2 regions of the Staphylococcus lugdunensis genome follow, and region 1 is predicted to be linked to the other one. Evidence: riboswitches for the same ligand, from Rfam matches in the RefSeq annotation. Region 1 holds a riboswitch; the other holds the start of a gene.

Region 1 (7,809 bases):
ACATAAGGAATTAACACTGTCATCACTCACATCATTATATAATTAAGGGAGCGGGACAGCATTCATTATGAATTCTTAGTCCCGCCCCGGCAAGGTTGACTAGGATTGAAAAAAGCTTGGTATTAGCGTATTTTCAATCCAGTCAACTAATGCCAATATAGAACTCAGAGCCTGAAATATAATTATATCCCAGACTCTTAGTAATATTATTGACTATTTTTCTTATGCGTGATTACGTGGGTATTTCGATTTTCTGCAATCTTTTGTGCACGTTCTACTGCTTGCTTTTTAGTATTATAAGTTGCTGTTGCCTGCTTTGCTCCTGATGTTTTAACTTTCCATTTTTCATCCTCAAAATATACATGAACGTTGTGATCATTTAGTTGTGGTTGCGCACTATTATCTTTCTCGTGTTGTGTAATATGTTTATACTTTAGTTGCTCTAATTCTGATTCGGTTGCATCTTGATACCATTTTTCTGCTTGCTGTGTAGCAATTGGAATCACATCATGCTCATCATAACCATCCTTGAGCATTGCATTTCCAATGTCTATCGCTTTTTTACGTTCAAGCTGCGCTAAATTCTTCCAAGAAGGCGGATAATCGCTCATTGTCCAAGGCATGATAACACTCCTTCAATAACACGTATTTAATTAATAACATACCCTATACGCCATGATATAAACCCATCAGCCTTGTTGCGTAGCACTGCCATCTTCGGCATCCGAAATGTCTTTACGCTCAGCCAAACAATTGTTTTGTAGTTTCATCAAAGCCGATTTAATGTAGTTATATTGTGGTAAATCTGAAAGTGTATTTAAGGTTAACTGACTTTGAATATCGAAATGTTTCGCGATATTTTCAAATGTTACTAAATATTCTCCTAACTGTGTATCTGAAATGGTATAGCGCTGGTGATCAGCCATTGCGCGCATTAGCATAAAGTTGATTTCTTCTAACGCATAAATACTAGGATAGTAATAATTAATTACTTCTCTATTGCTAAAAATTTCACCACTTGCTGATTGATATACTTGAATCATATTCGACATTTTAACCGATAAATCCACACTTTCTGTACGTGTATACGCATCGTTGTCATAATAGTTTGCTGAAAATAAATAATGAAATACGCTAGCTTCTTTACGTACAACTTCTGCAATTGCATGAGGCAACATAGATGATGCCGTTTTACGATTTAATATTAAAATTCCTACTATAGCAATAGTAATTCCGATAATAACATCCAATATGCGTGTATAGGCAATCTCCATCGATAAATTTCCTGAAGCTAAACCATTGAGTAAAATGACCTGCGTGGTAATAAAAATAACGGCAAAAGCATAATTTGCACCTACAAAAGCTTCGGTCATAGCTGCAGCTGCCCCCATTAAAATAACGGCAATCATCGTATGAGGATGGAAATAAAGAATACCGGATAATAACAAAGCCCCAAGAATTGTTCCAATGCCACGAGCGAATGCACGGTCAAACATTCGAACAGTTGTCATACCAAGCATGACTGTATGAGCTGAAATTACAATCCAATATGACTTTTGAATATTAAATGCTAATGCCACGAAGATAGCAACTGCCATAACAAGCGCATAAATACAAGTGTTTTTAAAAACAAATGAATCAAGTGTTAAATTCTGAATAATACGTTTACTGTATAGTGGTTGACGGACCTTGGCCTCATGTTCAAGTTGCGTGTCTTGAGCATGAACTAACGCATCTATTTTTAAAATATGCTGTTCTAAATTATCGAATGTATTATCAATATCGACAGTTTTTGACCATAATTGCTGCTTTTCTCCTTTGCTAGTAGCATTATGTACAATCATTTCAACCATTTGAATTAAGTCTTGTGGCAAAGGGCGCACTTGGTTCTCATGTAATTCAAGTAATTCTGAATAAATACCTTGTGCTGTAGTATGTAAGAGTAATAACTTTTGAAAACGCGCGCTATATTTATCATGACGATTAGCTGCTGATGTGATTAAAAGTTTATCTGAATTATTAAAAGTTGCTACCGCAGATTGTGTTGCTTGTTTAAACGCATCGGGATTATCATAGTGATGCATTAGGTGTTGAATCATTTGGAAGTCCGCTTTAATTGCTTGGTCTTCAGGCTTTTCTTTGGTAAGACATATCGTAATTAAGACAACAATTGTTGCTAGTAATCCCCCAACTAACATTGCTAAACCTCTCACCCAAAAACTAGCCGGATCGACAGGCAAGTTACTAGATAAGGCAAATGTTACGATAAAGAATGTTGATGATGGCCCAGCAATTTTTAAAGCATTAAACATATAATACGATATGACAGTAACAATAAGTAGTAAAAGCCCATACAATACAGGTTGTATAACAGTTAATGTGCCTAGCATCATACAGGTGGTAAAGGATAAAGAACAAACAATAACCGTTCTAATCATAGACTTTGCTGCACCTTTAAAAACATAAATATGAGATAATGTGCCTGTTGCCACCAGAATTCCAAGACTAAAGTAACCCATAAAGTAACCTATGAATGCTGGAATAATCATTAACAATCCTTGTCGTAAGCCTTTAAGATAATCTATTTTGTCTTTATTGATTTGGCTTAGCGATGTGAATAATGAAGTCACCTTTATCTCTCCTTTCTATCAATCATTTGAAACAATCCTCTATGTCACAATATTTTCTATTCTACCATTAACTATAGTGCTATGAGCAAGAGCTTTACACATCAAAAACCCCTCTTCCATGATTGGAAAAGAGGTTATTAAACGTGTAAACTTTACTGATGCTACTTATTGCACATGTGTTGTTAAAGCAATTTATTAAAACACACCACATTCATTTCAAATATACACTAGAATAATCCAAACATCATACTTACTAGCATATTATTCTCATTTGACTTCTGCAACATCAATCACAGGTTGCTCGCTCACGTACTTGCCAATATTATCACTAAATACTTTAAAATGTGCAGATTTATTATGTGCATCTACGGCTTGTTGATTGCGATAATTTTCAACAACTACAAATGAGTTAGGTTCTGTAACATCCTCATAGTGATGATAAAATAAATTACCAGGCTCTTGTTGTGTGGCATCTACCAAATCTTTCATTAGAGATAAATATGCCTCTCGATGTTCAGCTGCTACTTTTAATTTAGCGTTAATAATAATCATCACATTCACTCCTTTAAAGTTATACTTTTATTATAATCCTTCATGAATGAAATAAACAGCTGAAGACTTTTTATCTTCAACTGTTTATTTCAAATATAGTAGAGATTTCCTCTAGTAATAAGTTTATTTTAAAGTTTTACTTTCGTCTTTAAGCAATGGTTTGTCTGGTGCTACAAAGAACCAAAGTATTACTGCAATTACTGCTGGAATAATAAGCAATTGGAAAGTCATTGTCCATCCCAAAGAACTTACTAACGCACCTGCTAAGAATGGACTTACTAATGCACCGATATTGCCCCATAGGTTCATCCAACCTGATACAGTACCGGCAAAATTACGTCCAATATCATTAGCTGCTGCCCAACTCATTCCCATTGAAATACCCATACCACCAAGTCCTAATGATAACCAGAAAATAGTGACATATAGATTTTCCGTATGCACGGCAAAGAAAATGGCTACAGCAAAAACAATAAATCCTACAATCGCAATCACACCTCTAGATACAAAACGTGATTGACCTGTACTTAAAATTTTATCTGAGATTGCACCCGCTGATAAAATGAGGAAGAACATAATTAACCAAGGCAATGAACTAATTGCCATATCTTTAAAAGCAACATGATATTGTTCAGTTAAATATGTAGGCAACCAAATTAAGAATAATGTAATGATAAATTGCACTACAAAGTATTGTCCTGCAATGGCATAGAAACTAAAACGACGGAAGAATTGTCCCCAAGGTGCTACTGATTTTGATGTTTGCACAATATCACGATTTTCCATAATAAAACGTTTTTCTGCTTCATTTACCATTTTATGCTGTTCTGGTAAATCTTTAGCGATAATTCCCCAAAGAATCGCAATTAATATACCTGCAGCACCAAAAATATAGAACACTGCCTCCCAGTTAAATGCATTAACAATGGCTATCGTTACAATGGGTGCGAGCACAGGGCCAAAATAAGAACCTGCAAGCAATGCACTTGAAGCACGACCTTTTTCTGTTTTAGAGAACCATGTCGAGTTAAAAACTGCATTTGATGGATACATTGGTGCTTCCCCAACACCAAATAAAAATCTTACAAAGTAAAGCAAGCCATGGTGCTTAATCATACCTGTAAAAATAGTAAAAGCACTCCACCATAATAATGCTATCGTAATCATTTTTCTTGGCCCAAATTTTTCGGCTAACATTCCTGAAGGTACCTGCATTAATGCATAACCTAATGAGAAGAATGAAGCTAATAACCCAAATTGCTTTTTGTCCATTCCTAAATCTGCCATCATTTGTGGCGCGATATAAGAAATATTTGAACGGTCCATGTACGCAATGACACCAATAATAAAGAACGCGATTGCAAAGTACCAACGAACATTACTTCTTTTTTGAATCATAACTTTTGTTACTCCTTAAATTTTGTCGTTTCTTAAATTGCTGTTGAAGAAGTTTCAAAAAAGTCTGTCTAACGATGTTATATGACTCCCTTTTTAACACTGTCATCATAGGCTTTTTAAGTTATTTTTTTATCATATTAGCAGATTGCGGAAGCGGTTTCAATATTAAATTCACATTTTTGTCAATTTTTTTATATTTTTTGCATATTCTTAGCCGTCACATCGGAATAATTTGACTATTTTTATGTTAAATGCCCATAAAATCAGTACCTCAATGAATTTTAACTAATTATTTGAATTTAATTTCTATAAACTTTAATGCATAAAACCAACAAATATACATCGAATTATTTGCAATAATTTGAATTACCTATTAAAACAATTAATATTTGTTATTTTGCCTTTATTCATGCACATTTAAGCATATATCTTTTATCAAAAACGTATCTCTATAAATTAAAAACAGTATTAAAATTTGAATTCAGCCATATTCTTTTGTAGAATGTAGTTAAATTAAACGCTAATAATCATATAATCATCCACTGGAAGTGCCTTTTATCTTAAGGCTGAGAGTAAAGAAGAGACTTTATAATTCCTGGAACCTGATCCAGACAGTACTGGCGTAGGGAAGTGGCGAAGGATATAAAGTAACGATACTATACGCTATTCCCTACTTGGGTTTAGCGTTTTTTTAATTTAAATGAGGTGATGTTCATTTTCATTGCGATAACAGAATATAAATTTTTAGACAACAACGATTTGCAGCACTTTCTTACTATCGAGCAGGACATAGATTTTTTACTTTTTAGAACTTCTATGTCTCAGAAGGAATTACAGCACTTTATTCAACAGTTAATTTATCAGGGATTTCCAAAATCTAAGATGATGATACACAGTGATGTCAAGCTGTTAAATACATTGGGATTACAGAATATTCACTTCCGAGAAAATGATGCACAAGCATTTCAACTTAAGTCTAAATATCCTGACATACACGTATCTATGTCTACACATCATTTATCTTCGGTAATCCGGGCTTATGAAGCGGGACTTGACGCGGTCTTTTTTGGGCATATTTTTCCTACACCTTCAAAACCCAATTTACCGCCACGTTCTCAAGTTGAAATCGATTCGGTATTAGAAGTTCCCATCCCTGTATATGCAATTGGTGGTATAACAACGGATACTATCCGCAAACTATCCCCCAAATTTGCTGGAATATGTGCAATTTCTTTCTTTATGAAATCATCCGCTTCAGTTATTCATCAATTTCGAAAGGAGTGGCATCATCATGCATGATGTACTAATTATTGGTTCAGGTGTCATCGGCATGTCCATTGCACGTTCTTTAAGTGAAAGCCATTTGGATATTGCGATTGTTGATAGAGATGTTCCTGGCAAACATGCTTCTTATAAGGCAGGTGGAATGTTAGGCGCTCAAAATGAATTTACTTATGACAGCGCTCTATTTCGTCTCGCGCTTGAATCGCGAGCTATGTTTCCTGATTTAGCCGCAGACTTATTTCAAGAAACAGGTATCGACATTCAGTTTCAAAATTCTGGGTTAATTAAAGTAGCTAGCAGCAAAGATGATGTTAATCACTTAATGGCTCAGTATGAATTTTTAAATGCACATGATTCAAGTGTCACTAAATTAAGCGATAACGCTTTAAAGCAACTTTCACATGGCACAATCAATCCTAGTCCATTATCAATTTATATCCCAAAAGACGGACAAATTAATGCACATCATTACACACAAGCCTTATTAAAATCGATTTTAAAGCGTGATATTCATCGATACTATGAAACAGAAGTTACCAATATACGTAAAGATAATGGCTTTTATCAAGTTATGACAACAACCGGTACATTATATGCGCAAAAAGTGATTGTCGCAGGAGGTGCATGGTCATCAGAATTACTTGAACATTATCATTTGCCACGTAAAGTTATCGGGGTAAAAGGTGAAGTTATTTTAGTCGAACATAATGACTTGAAACTTACCGAAACCGTTTTTATGACAAATGGTTGCTATATTGTACCTAAGAAACCTAACCGTTTCTTAATTGGTGCAACCAGCGACTTTGATAATTATTCTGTCGGCAATACCGATGATGGAATACATTGGTTACTTGAAAAGTCAAGCGAACGCATTCCAGCATTAGCGCACAGTAAAATCATTAAACAATGGTCTGGTGTGCGACCATACACTGAACAAGAACTACCGATTATGGATCGCATTGATGATGGTCTATTTGCCATTACTGGTCACTACCGTAACGGTATTTTATTGTCACCTATTATTGGCAGAGATATTGCAAATTGGTTGTTATCTGGTACCAAACCAGATATTTATAACACATTTTCAGCGACTAGGAGGGAAACATATGAAGTGCATGATTAATGGTGACCCTTTCACATTTGACAAGGAACAATCCATTCAAGATGTGTTACTTGCATTAGAATTAGATCCGAAACGTGTCATCGTTGAATATAATGACACTTTAATTAAACAAGATGACTATCACAGTCACACGGTAAGACAAGACGATAAATTAGAATTACTAGAATTTGTTGGAGGCGGATAATATGTTTAAAATTGGCTCATTAGAATTAAAATCACGTTTATTATTAGGCACAGGTAAATTTGACAATGAAGACATTCAAACCAAAGCGATTGAAGCGTCAGAAACAAATGTCTTAACTTTTGCGGTAAGACGCATGAACTTATATGACAAAAATTTACCAAACCCACTTGCAAATATTAATCTCAAAAATTTTATTACATTCCCAAATACAGCTGGAGCAAAAACAGCGAAAGAAGCGATTCGTATTGCTGAAATTGCTAATCATGCCGGTGTATGTGACATGATTAAAGTTGAAGTGATTGGTGATGATGAAACACTCTTACCCGATCCATTTGAAACGTATGAAGCTTGTAAAGTATTGTTAGAAAAAGGCTATATCGTTTGCCCTTATATTTCTAATGATGTCGTCCTAGCAAAACGATTGGAAGAACTAGGCGTTCATGCGGTAATGCCGCTTGCTTCACCTATTGGTACAGGCCGAGGTATTAATAATCAGCTTAACTTAAGTTATATCATTAAAAATTCCAATGTTCCTGTAATTGTTGATGCCGGCATTGGATCACCAAAAGATGCATGTCATGCTATGGAATTAGGGGCTGATGGTATCTTACTCAATACAGCTGTGTCAGGGGCAAAAG
Region 2 (7,809 bases), 310 kb from region 1:
GATAATAACAAAGAGGTTATTATGTTGGAAAAATTCCCTGCTATTGGTGGTAATACAATTCGAACTGGTGGCCAAGTCAACGCACCAGAACCACAATGGCAAAATCGCTTCCCTGCACTCGCTGGTGAAAGAGATACATTACGTGAACTCTTATCATTAGACGAAGCAAACATTGCTGAGGACTACCTAGAAGATTTCCACAAAGTGAAAGATCAAATCAAAGACTATTTGAACGCTACAGAAGAAGAGAAACCTTATCTCTTTGATTCAATCGAATTACATCGTATACAAACTTATCTTGGTGGTAAGCGCACAGATAAATACGGAGAAGAGATTTCTGGACAATATGATTTAGTTAAAACATTAACAGACAATGTATTAACATCTGTTAAATGGTTGACAGACAAAGGTGTTCATTTTGACCGTTCTTTCGTTGATATGCCTGTAGGTGCGTTATGGCGTCGTGGCCATAAACCTATGAAAGCACAAGGTTTAGAATATATAGAGACGTTAAGTAACTATGTTAAAACAAACGGCGGACGTATTTTTACAGAAACGACAGCTGAAAAACTGATTGTTGAAGACCATAAAGTGGTTGGTGTTGAAGCACGTAAAGCAAATGGTGCCAAAGTGCATATTCGCGCACGTTACGGTGTCATTCTTGCTACAGGTGGTTTTGGTGCTAATACGAAAATGCTCCAACAATACAATACGTATTGGGATAACATACCTGATGATATTAAAACTACTAATTCCCCTGCCATTACTGGTGACGGTATTCGCTTAGGTGCTCAAGCAGGTGCGCAACTTGTAGGCATGGGCTTCACACAAATGATGCCTATTTCCGATCCGAAAACAGGTGCACTCTTTACTGGCTTAATCGTGACACCATCAAACTTTATCTTCGTCAATAAAGATGGTAAACGTTTTGTCAATGAGTTTGAAAGTCGTGACGTCTTATCCAAAGCTGCTTTAGAACAACCTGACGGCTTATTCTACATTATTGCAGATGCGAATATTAAAGAACTCGCAATGAATACATCTGAAGATAAGATTAATCATGAGCTTGAAGACGGCACACTCGTTAAAGCTGATACATTAGTGGCACTAGCTGAAAAATTAAATATAAATCCTGACACATTTATCAATACAATAGAGCGCTATAACGCTGCTGTCGACAAAGGACATGATGATGATTTTGGTAAAAATGCCTTTGATCTTAAAATTGAAAAAGCACCATTCTATGCAACACCACGAAAACCTGCCGTGCATCATACCATGGGTGGTTTAAGTATTAACACAGGTGCTCAAGTACTCGATATTAATGGCCAAGTCATTCAAGGTTTATATGCTTCTGGTGAAGTTGCAGGAGGTATACATGCTGGTAACCGATTAGGTGGTAATGCACTAGCTGATATCTTTACATTTGGTCGTATTGCAGCTCAAACCGCATCAGAGCATCAAGTTATTAAGGAATAGGTCGTGATGAGTATGTCAAATTCATATCAAAAAGGTAAACAACTTATTATTGGAATTATATTAGGTATTTTAACGTATTGGCTTTTTGCACAATCATTATTGAATATTGCACCTCATGTGCAACATGACTATAAAATAGACATGAGTGTAGTTAATATAGCAGTGAGCTTAACCTCATTACTTACAGGCGTCTTTATCGTTGTAGCAGGCGGATTATCTGATAAATTAGGACGTGTCAAAATGACCAACATCGGATTAATCCTTAGCATTATTGGTTCTTTAGCACTCATTATCTCAAACATGCCTATCTTATTATTAACAGGACGTGTCTTACAAGGATTGTCAGCAGCTTGTTTATTGCCTTCTACAATTGCTTTAATTAATCAATTTTTTACTGGTGAAGAACGGCAAAAAGCTTTAAGTTTCTGGTCATTTGGCTCTTATGGTGGTACAGGTTTAGCGTCATTATTCGCTGGTACTATTGCAACTTATGTAGGTTGGCGTTGGATTTTTATCCTATCTATCATCTTTGCGTTTATCGCAATTATCTTATTGCGTGGTACACCTGAATCCAAAGATCGTTCTAGCGATGGTAAACGCTTTGATGTCATCGGTATCATTGTCTTTGTAATCATGATGGTCAGTGTCAATGTAGTGATTACGCAAGGATCAAAAATTGGCTGGTTAAGCCCAATCATTTTAACCTTGATGATTATATTTGTACTCACGTTATTTATCTTTTATTTTTACGAACAACGACAACGGCATCCCTTTATCGACTTTAGTTTATTTTCAAACAAGGTCTATATTGGAACAACAATTGCCAATTTATTAGTAAATACCGTGATTGGTTCACTTGCTTTATTCAATATTTTTGCGCAAGCGGGCTTAGGTTTAACCGGAGCACAAGCTGGACTGATTACTATCCCTTATATGCTAGGCAGTCTATTAATGATACGTATTGGTGAGCGTTTTATGCAAAAAAAAGGCCCACAAATCCCATTGATGGCTGGTCCAATATCAATTAGTGTAGGTATTTTGTTGCTTGCCTTAAACTTCTTACCACATATCCTGTATTACATCATTGCTCTTATTGGTTTCTCTTTTATAGGACTGGGATTGGGCTTCTTCGCCACACCAGCGCTATCAACTGCAGTATCTAATGCACCTGAATCTAAGGTCGGTATGGCTTCAGGTATCATTAAAATGACCTCTACATTAGGTGCCGCATTCGGTATCGCTGTAGTAACAACTGTTTATTCAACTTTAGAGATAAACCACACACCTCATATGGCAGCAACTATCGCCCTTATTGTCGGTGCATGTATGGTCATTTCAGCCTTTATAGTAGCTTTCTTAGTTATACCTAAACAACACGTCAAAGCCTAACTTTTCACAGTCTAGGACGTCAATACCTCTGACAAGTTAGGGCGGGGCCCCAACAAAGAGAATTTCAAAAAGAAATTCACCAAGCAAAGCAAGTTGGGGCGGGGCCCCAACAAAGAGAATTTCTAAAAAGAAATTCATCAAGCAAAGCAAGTTGGGGATACACAATATTAAGTGTTATATATAAAAGAAGCACAGAGATGGTTTGATATAAATCATCTTTGTGCTATTATTTTAGAATCTTTTTCTTAGCCTGTTTTATACGATGTGACTTTTACTATTATATAATAATCCAGCGTTTTAGATGATTGAAAAAGCTTGGTATCCAGCGTATTTTCAACCCAGTCAACTAGTGACAATATATAGTTTATAGCCTAAAACATAATGATGTCCCAGACTTTCTTTTTAATAATTAAAGTTATCACTGTATCTTTATAACGAATCGATATCTTTTTTCGTCGATGATTGATACAAGCGTGTAACACCTGTTTTCTCTAGTGATAGGACAATATAATAGCCAAATAATCCTGATAAAATGGTTCCACTTAAAATGCGAATCGCATAAAGTAATATCACATTCCACCACGGCATATTGCCTAAATAATTAAAGAACCAATCGACAGGAACGGTAAAAATTCCTGCAGTTGCCCCTGCCAACATGGCAACAGATGCTTTCGTTGACTTATATTTAAAAATTAAGAAAATCAATTCACATGCAAGACCTTGTGCAAGACTGTGCATGATGATTGACATGTTTAACTCGCCAGATAATATTGTTTCTCCTGCGCCAGCTGCAAGTTCTGCTAAAATGGCAACACCCGGTTTACGAATGATAAGAAAAGCAACAATCGCCGCGATAAACCATAAACCATATGCAATTTGGTCTAAATGCAATCCTAGTGGTTTTAATGCGGCAACGGTTAAGCCTACCATTTTATAAATAATTCCAAAAATAAAACTAATTAATACGGTGACTAAAATATCTGCTAACGTCAATCTTTTCATTCTTACTCTACTCCTTCGATAACATTGAGCAGAAAAGTACAAAAAAAGAGAGAGACAACAATCTAGTTTCAGAACTTTTGGTTCCGAAAGCATAAGCTGTTCCTGTCTCAACCTCGTAAAAAAAGTATATATATCCCGCATCCTATATACTTCCCTACGCTAGTATTAACTAGGTCAGGTTCAAAGGGTTTGGATGACACCATCTCAGTTCGAAAACACCCCTAGTACTTATATCTGCATTACTTAAAATATAGTTCATTTAAAATACAATGTCAAAATTATTTTTGCATACACGATCTATCTTCAATATAATAAAAGTATTCCAATATTATACATCACTATGGGTGCATCTTGCTGAGAGAAGTAACTTACTTCAACCATTGAACCTGATATGGCTAATACCAACGTAGGAAAGTGATTAGATTTAATTACCGCTGAGCAGGATGTACCATTATATGATGGTGTATCCTGCTTTTTATTTATGCTTAGGAGGCTGTCCCAATGGATATTACACAAATAAAACAACAGATGACTAACTTTATTACTGACGGTAAATCAGAAGATTTTCCACAAATGGCGCTCACGCTTTTTAACTTTCAATTTAATCATAATTTAGACTATCAAAAATTTTGTATCGCCCAAGGCAAGACACCTCAAACTGTGCGTCAATGGCAAGATATTCCTGCCGTACCTATAGACGCCTTTAAACAAGCGACCTTTAGTGCGATTCCTCCAGAAGATGCAGCATATGTCTTTATGACAAGCGGTACGACACGCGGAATCAAAGGAAAAAATTATCATCTAGATTTAGATGTTTATGATTTAGCTATGACGAAATTTTTTAAGCAAAAGGTCATGCCTCAGATAGAACGTATTGATATGGGTATCTTATTCCCTAGCCCTAATGATATGCCCCATTCATCTTTAGCGCATTACTTAGAGGTTGTTAAACAACAATTTGGAACCTCACTTAGTGACACATTTATTAATCAACAGGGCATTCAATTTGAGTCAGTGGTGCAATCTTTACGTCATGCCGAAGCACAAGGAACACCTTATGCATTATTAGGCGCAAGTTATAGTTTGGTTCATTTCTTGGATTATTTAGCTGACCACGGCCTTTATTTTAAACTACCTAAAGATAGCTTTATCTTTGATACTGGAGGCTATAAAAATCAATCTCGCGATGTACCTCAATCAGAATTTTATAGCACATTAGAAAAACGATTTGGTGTGCCAAAAGATAAATGTATCAATATGTATGGTGTCACAGAATTAAGTACGCAATTTTATGATGATGGCAATGCGGTGTCACCTTCAATCAAGCACGGACCTCATTGGTGTCGTAGTAGAATTGTTAATCCGCTCACATTAGAACCTGTTCCAAATGGAGAAAAAGGTGTCTTAATTCATTATGACTTAGCTAATTATAATTCTGTTGCTGCAATTATGATGGAAGATATTGGTGAAGCACGAAATGATGGCTTTATCTTACATGGACGCACTGAAGGCGCTTTAGCTAAAGGTTGCTCCCTAGCTGTTGAGTCATTTTTAAACACGATGAAATAAAGGAGGATTAACGTGACCATACAACTTGGCTATGTCCCTTTTCTAAAGGCTGAAGACATTCATTATCAAACAATTCAAGTGGGCAACTATACCGTGAAAGTTCCAGACTTAACACAATCTCAATTAACTAACGTGTGTCATCAAATTAAATCGGCCAGATATCATTTACAAGCATATACGATTAATGACATCATTGACGTAATTGATCACGCCATCCAGATATTATTAGACCGCACATCTAAATGGCGTCAATTAGCTGAAGAAATTTTACCGCAATCAACGGGTTATCCTTTTGACAAAATAAAGGTTGGGCTAACGCGTTATTTAATGACTTTCCGGAAGCATCAACTACATCGTTTTATCGCGGAAGACTTACCTAACCCACAAATACTTAATCAGTTTATTCCAAATCATAAAGGGGGTTATACTAAGGCCGTTAGTCCTGCACTCATCACCCATTTATGGTCTGGCAATATACCAGGACTACCATTATGGAGCTTTATTAGTAGCTTATTAGTGAAATCTGGTAGCATTTGTAAATTACCGCATGCTGAACCCTTTTTAGCTAGTTGGTTCGCAGAAATTATTGCGGAAATCGATCCTGTTATTGCTCAATGCTTTGCCGTCATTTATTGGCCTGGTGGCGAGATACAATTAGAAAGTATTGCCATTGAACAATCAGACGTTATTTTAGGTTACGGCAATAATGATGTTCTGTCTGCCATTGCTCAACGAATTCCCGTGACTAAACGTTTCTTAGCTTATGGCGAAAAGGTCAGCTTAGCCTTAATAGGCAATGAAACATTATCTCCTAATAAAGTAGAGCAAGTAACTCGAAATATTGCCCGGGAAATTGCTAACTATGATCAGCAAGGCTGTTATTCACCACAAATGATTTTTATACAACAGGGTGGCAACTATCATCCTCTACAAGTTGCTCAAATGATTGCACATCAGCTACAACAAATTGAACAACTTTTCCCTGTTCAATCATTCAATTTACAAGATAGTATGACCAGATCACATTGGTTACAACAAGCAGAGACGCAAGCTTTACTTACTGATGATATACATGTTTTTAAAGGTGCTCATGCGTCATGGATTGTCACCTTCCATAAACAATTAACCTTTTTACCAAGTCCATTAAATCGATTTGTTAGAATTATGCCATTTACCAACATTACACAGCTAACACAGCTGCTCACACCTTATCGTTCATATTTACAAACGGTTGGCATTGCAGCTGCGACTGAAAAAATGTTTCAGTGGTCTGAAGCACTGGCTCAAGTAGGTGTCTGTCGTTTTTCAAGTCTTGAAACAATGACTTTACCGGAAGCTGGTTGGCATCATGATGGTGGCTTTAACTTACGCGATTTACTAAGCTTTGTCGATATTGAACAACCATTATTATCCAGCAGTGAACATTTTGTCGATTATGAAATTTAATTTTCAAAGAAGGAGGAATGATGATGACTACGTTACAAGACCAAGTCATACTCATCACTGGTGCAAGTAGAGGTATTGGCAGTGCCATCGCAGAAGCATGTGCTCAATCCGGTGCACACGTTATTATCAACTATAAATCCAATACACAAGCGGCACAAAAAACTGTGTCACGATGTCAAGCACATGGCGGTATTGCTGAAGCGATACAAGCAGATATCAATCAACGTCAACAAGTAGATGAGATGATGCATTATATACAGAATAATTATGGCAAACTCTCATGCGTTGTAAACAATGCCTTTCGTCCATTCGAATTTAATGCTGAAACCCGTCAAGTCGCAGATGAGATGAATTGGCAAGATTACGCGACACAATTTGAGGGCGCACTGCTGTATACGCATAATGTGATACAAGCAGCCTTACCTTATTTAAAGCAACAACAAGCAGCTTCAATTATTAATATGACAACAAATTTAATTAAACGGCCTATCGTCCCTTACCATTCTTATAATGTAGCTAAAAGTGCACTAGAAGCCTACACCAAAAATTTAGCAATAGATTTAGGTAAGTATGGTATTCGCGTAAACTGTGTTGCTCCTGGCCTTGTCTATCCAACAAATAATACACTAGCTACGAAAGAACAGCTTAAACAACAATTGATACAGCAAACACCTTTAGGTCGCTATACCGTCCCAGATGATATTGCTGGCCCTGTAATGTTTTTAGCAAGTGATTGGAGCCGTTTTATGACAGGACAAGTTCTATATGTTGATGGTGGACTCACAATATAGAATGACATTATGAGAGAATGAATCTGGAACATCATGCAGTAGTTGACTGGATTGAAAATACGTTGATACCAAGCTTGTTTCAATCCTAGTCAACCTTGCCGGGGAGCGGGACAGAATGCATAATAAATTCTGC

The links. Region 1 has a riboswitch for thiamine pyrophosphate ahead of AL499_RS09075 (thiamine phosphate synthase). Riboswitches for the same ligand answer to the same signal wherever they lie in the genome.
Region 2: linked by a shared signal. The riboswitch ahead of AL499_RS07755 (ECF transporter S component) and the one ahead of AL499_RS09075 (thiamine phosphate synthase) in region 1 are both predicted to bind thiamine pyrophosphate.

What each region holds. Positions count from the first base shown of each region.
Region 1 is NZ_CP014022.1:1,954,054-1,961,862, reverse strand. It holds gene AL499_RS09095 (DUF2188 domain-containing protein) at 207-623, opposite strand; gene AL499_RS09090 (FUSC family protein) at 690-2,630, opposite strand; gene AL499_RS09085 (putative quinol monooxygenase) at 2,898-3,182, opposite strand; gene AL499_RS09080 (pyruvate MFS transporter) at 3,306-4,580, opposite strand; TPP riboswitch at 5,115-5,226, shown strand; gene AL499_RS09075 (thiamine phosphate synthase) at 5,289-5,879, shown strand; gene thiO (glycine oxidase ThiO) at 5,872-6,987, shown strand; gene thiS (sulfur carrier protein ThiS) at 6,971-7,171, shown strand; gene AL499_RS09060 (thiazole synthase) at 7,173-7,809, shown strand, end outside.
Region 2 is NZ_CP014022.1:1,643,376-1,651,184, reverse strand. It holds gene AL499_RS07765 (NADH-dependent flavin oxidoreductase) at 1-1,479, shown strand, start outside; gene AL499_RS07760 (MFS transporter) at 1,492-2,868, shown strand; gene AL499_RS07755 (ECF transporter S component) at 3,298-3,870, opposite strand; TPP riboswitch at 4,005-4,103, opposite strand; TPP riboswitch at 4,201-4,300, shown strand; gene AL499_RS07750 (LuxE/PaaK family acyltransferase) at 4,372-5,439, shown strand; gene AL499_RS07745 (acyl-CoA reductase) at 5,452-6,885, shown strand; gene AL499_RS07740 (SDR family oxidoreductase) at 6,906-7,676, shown strand.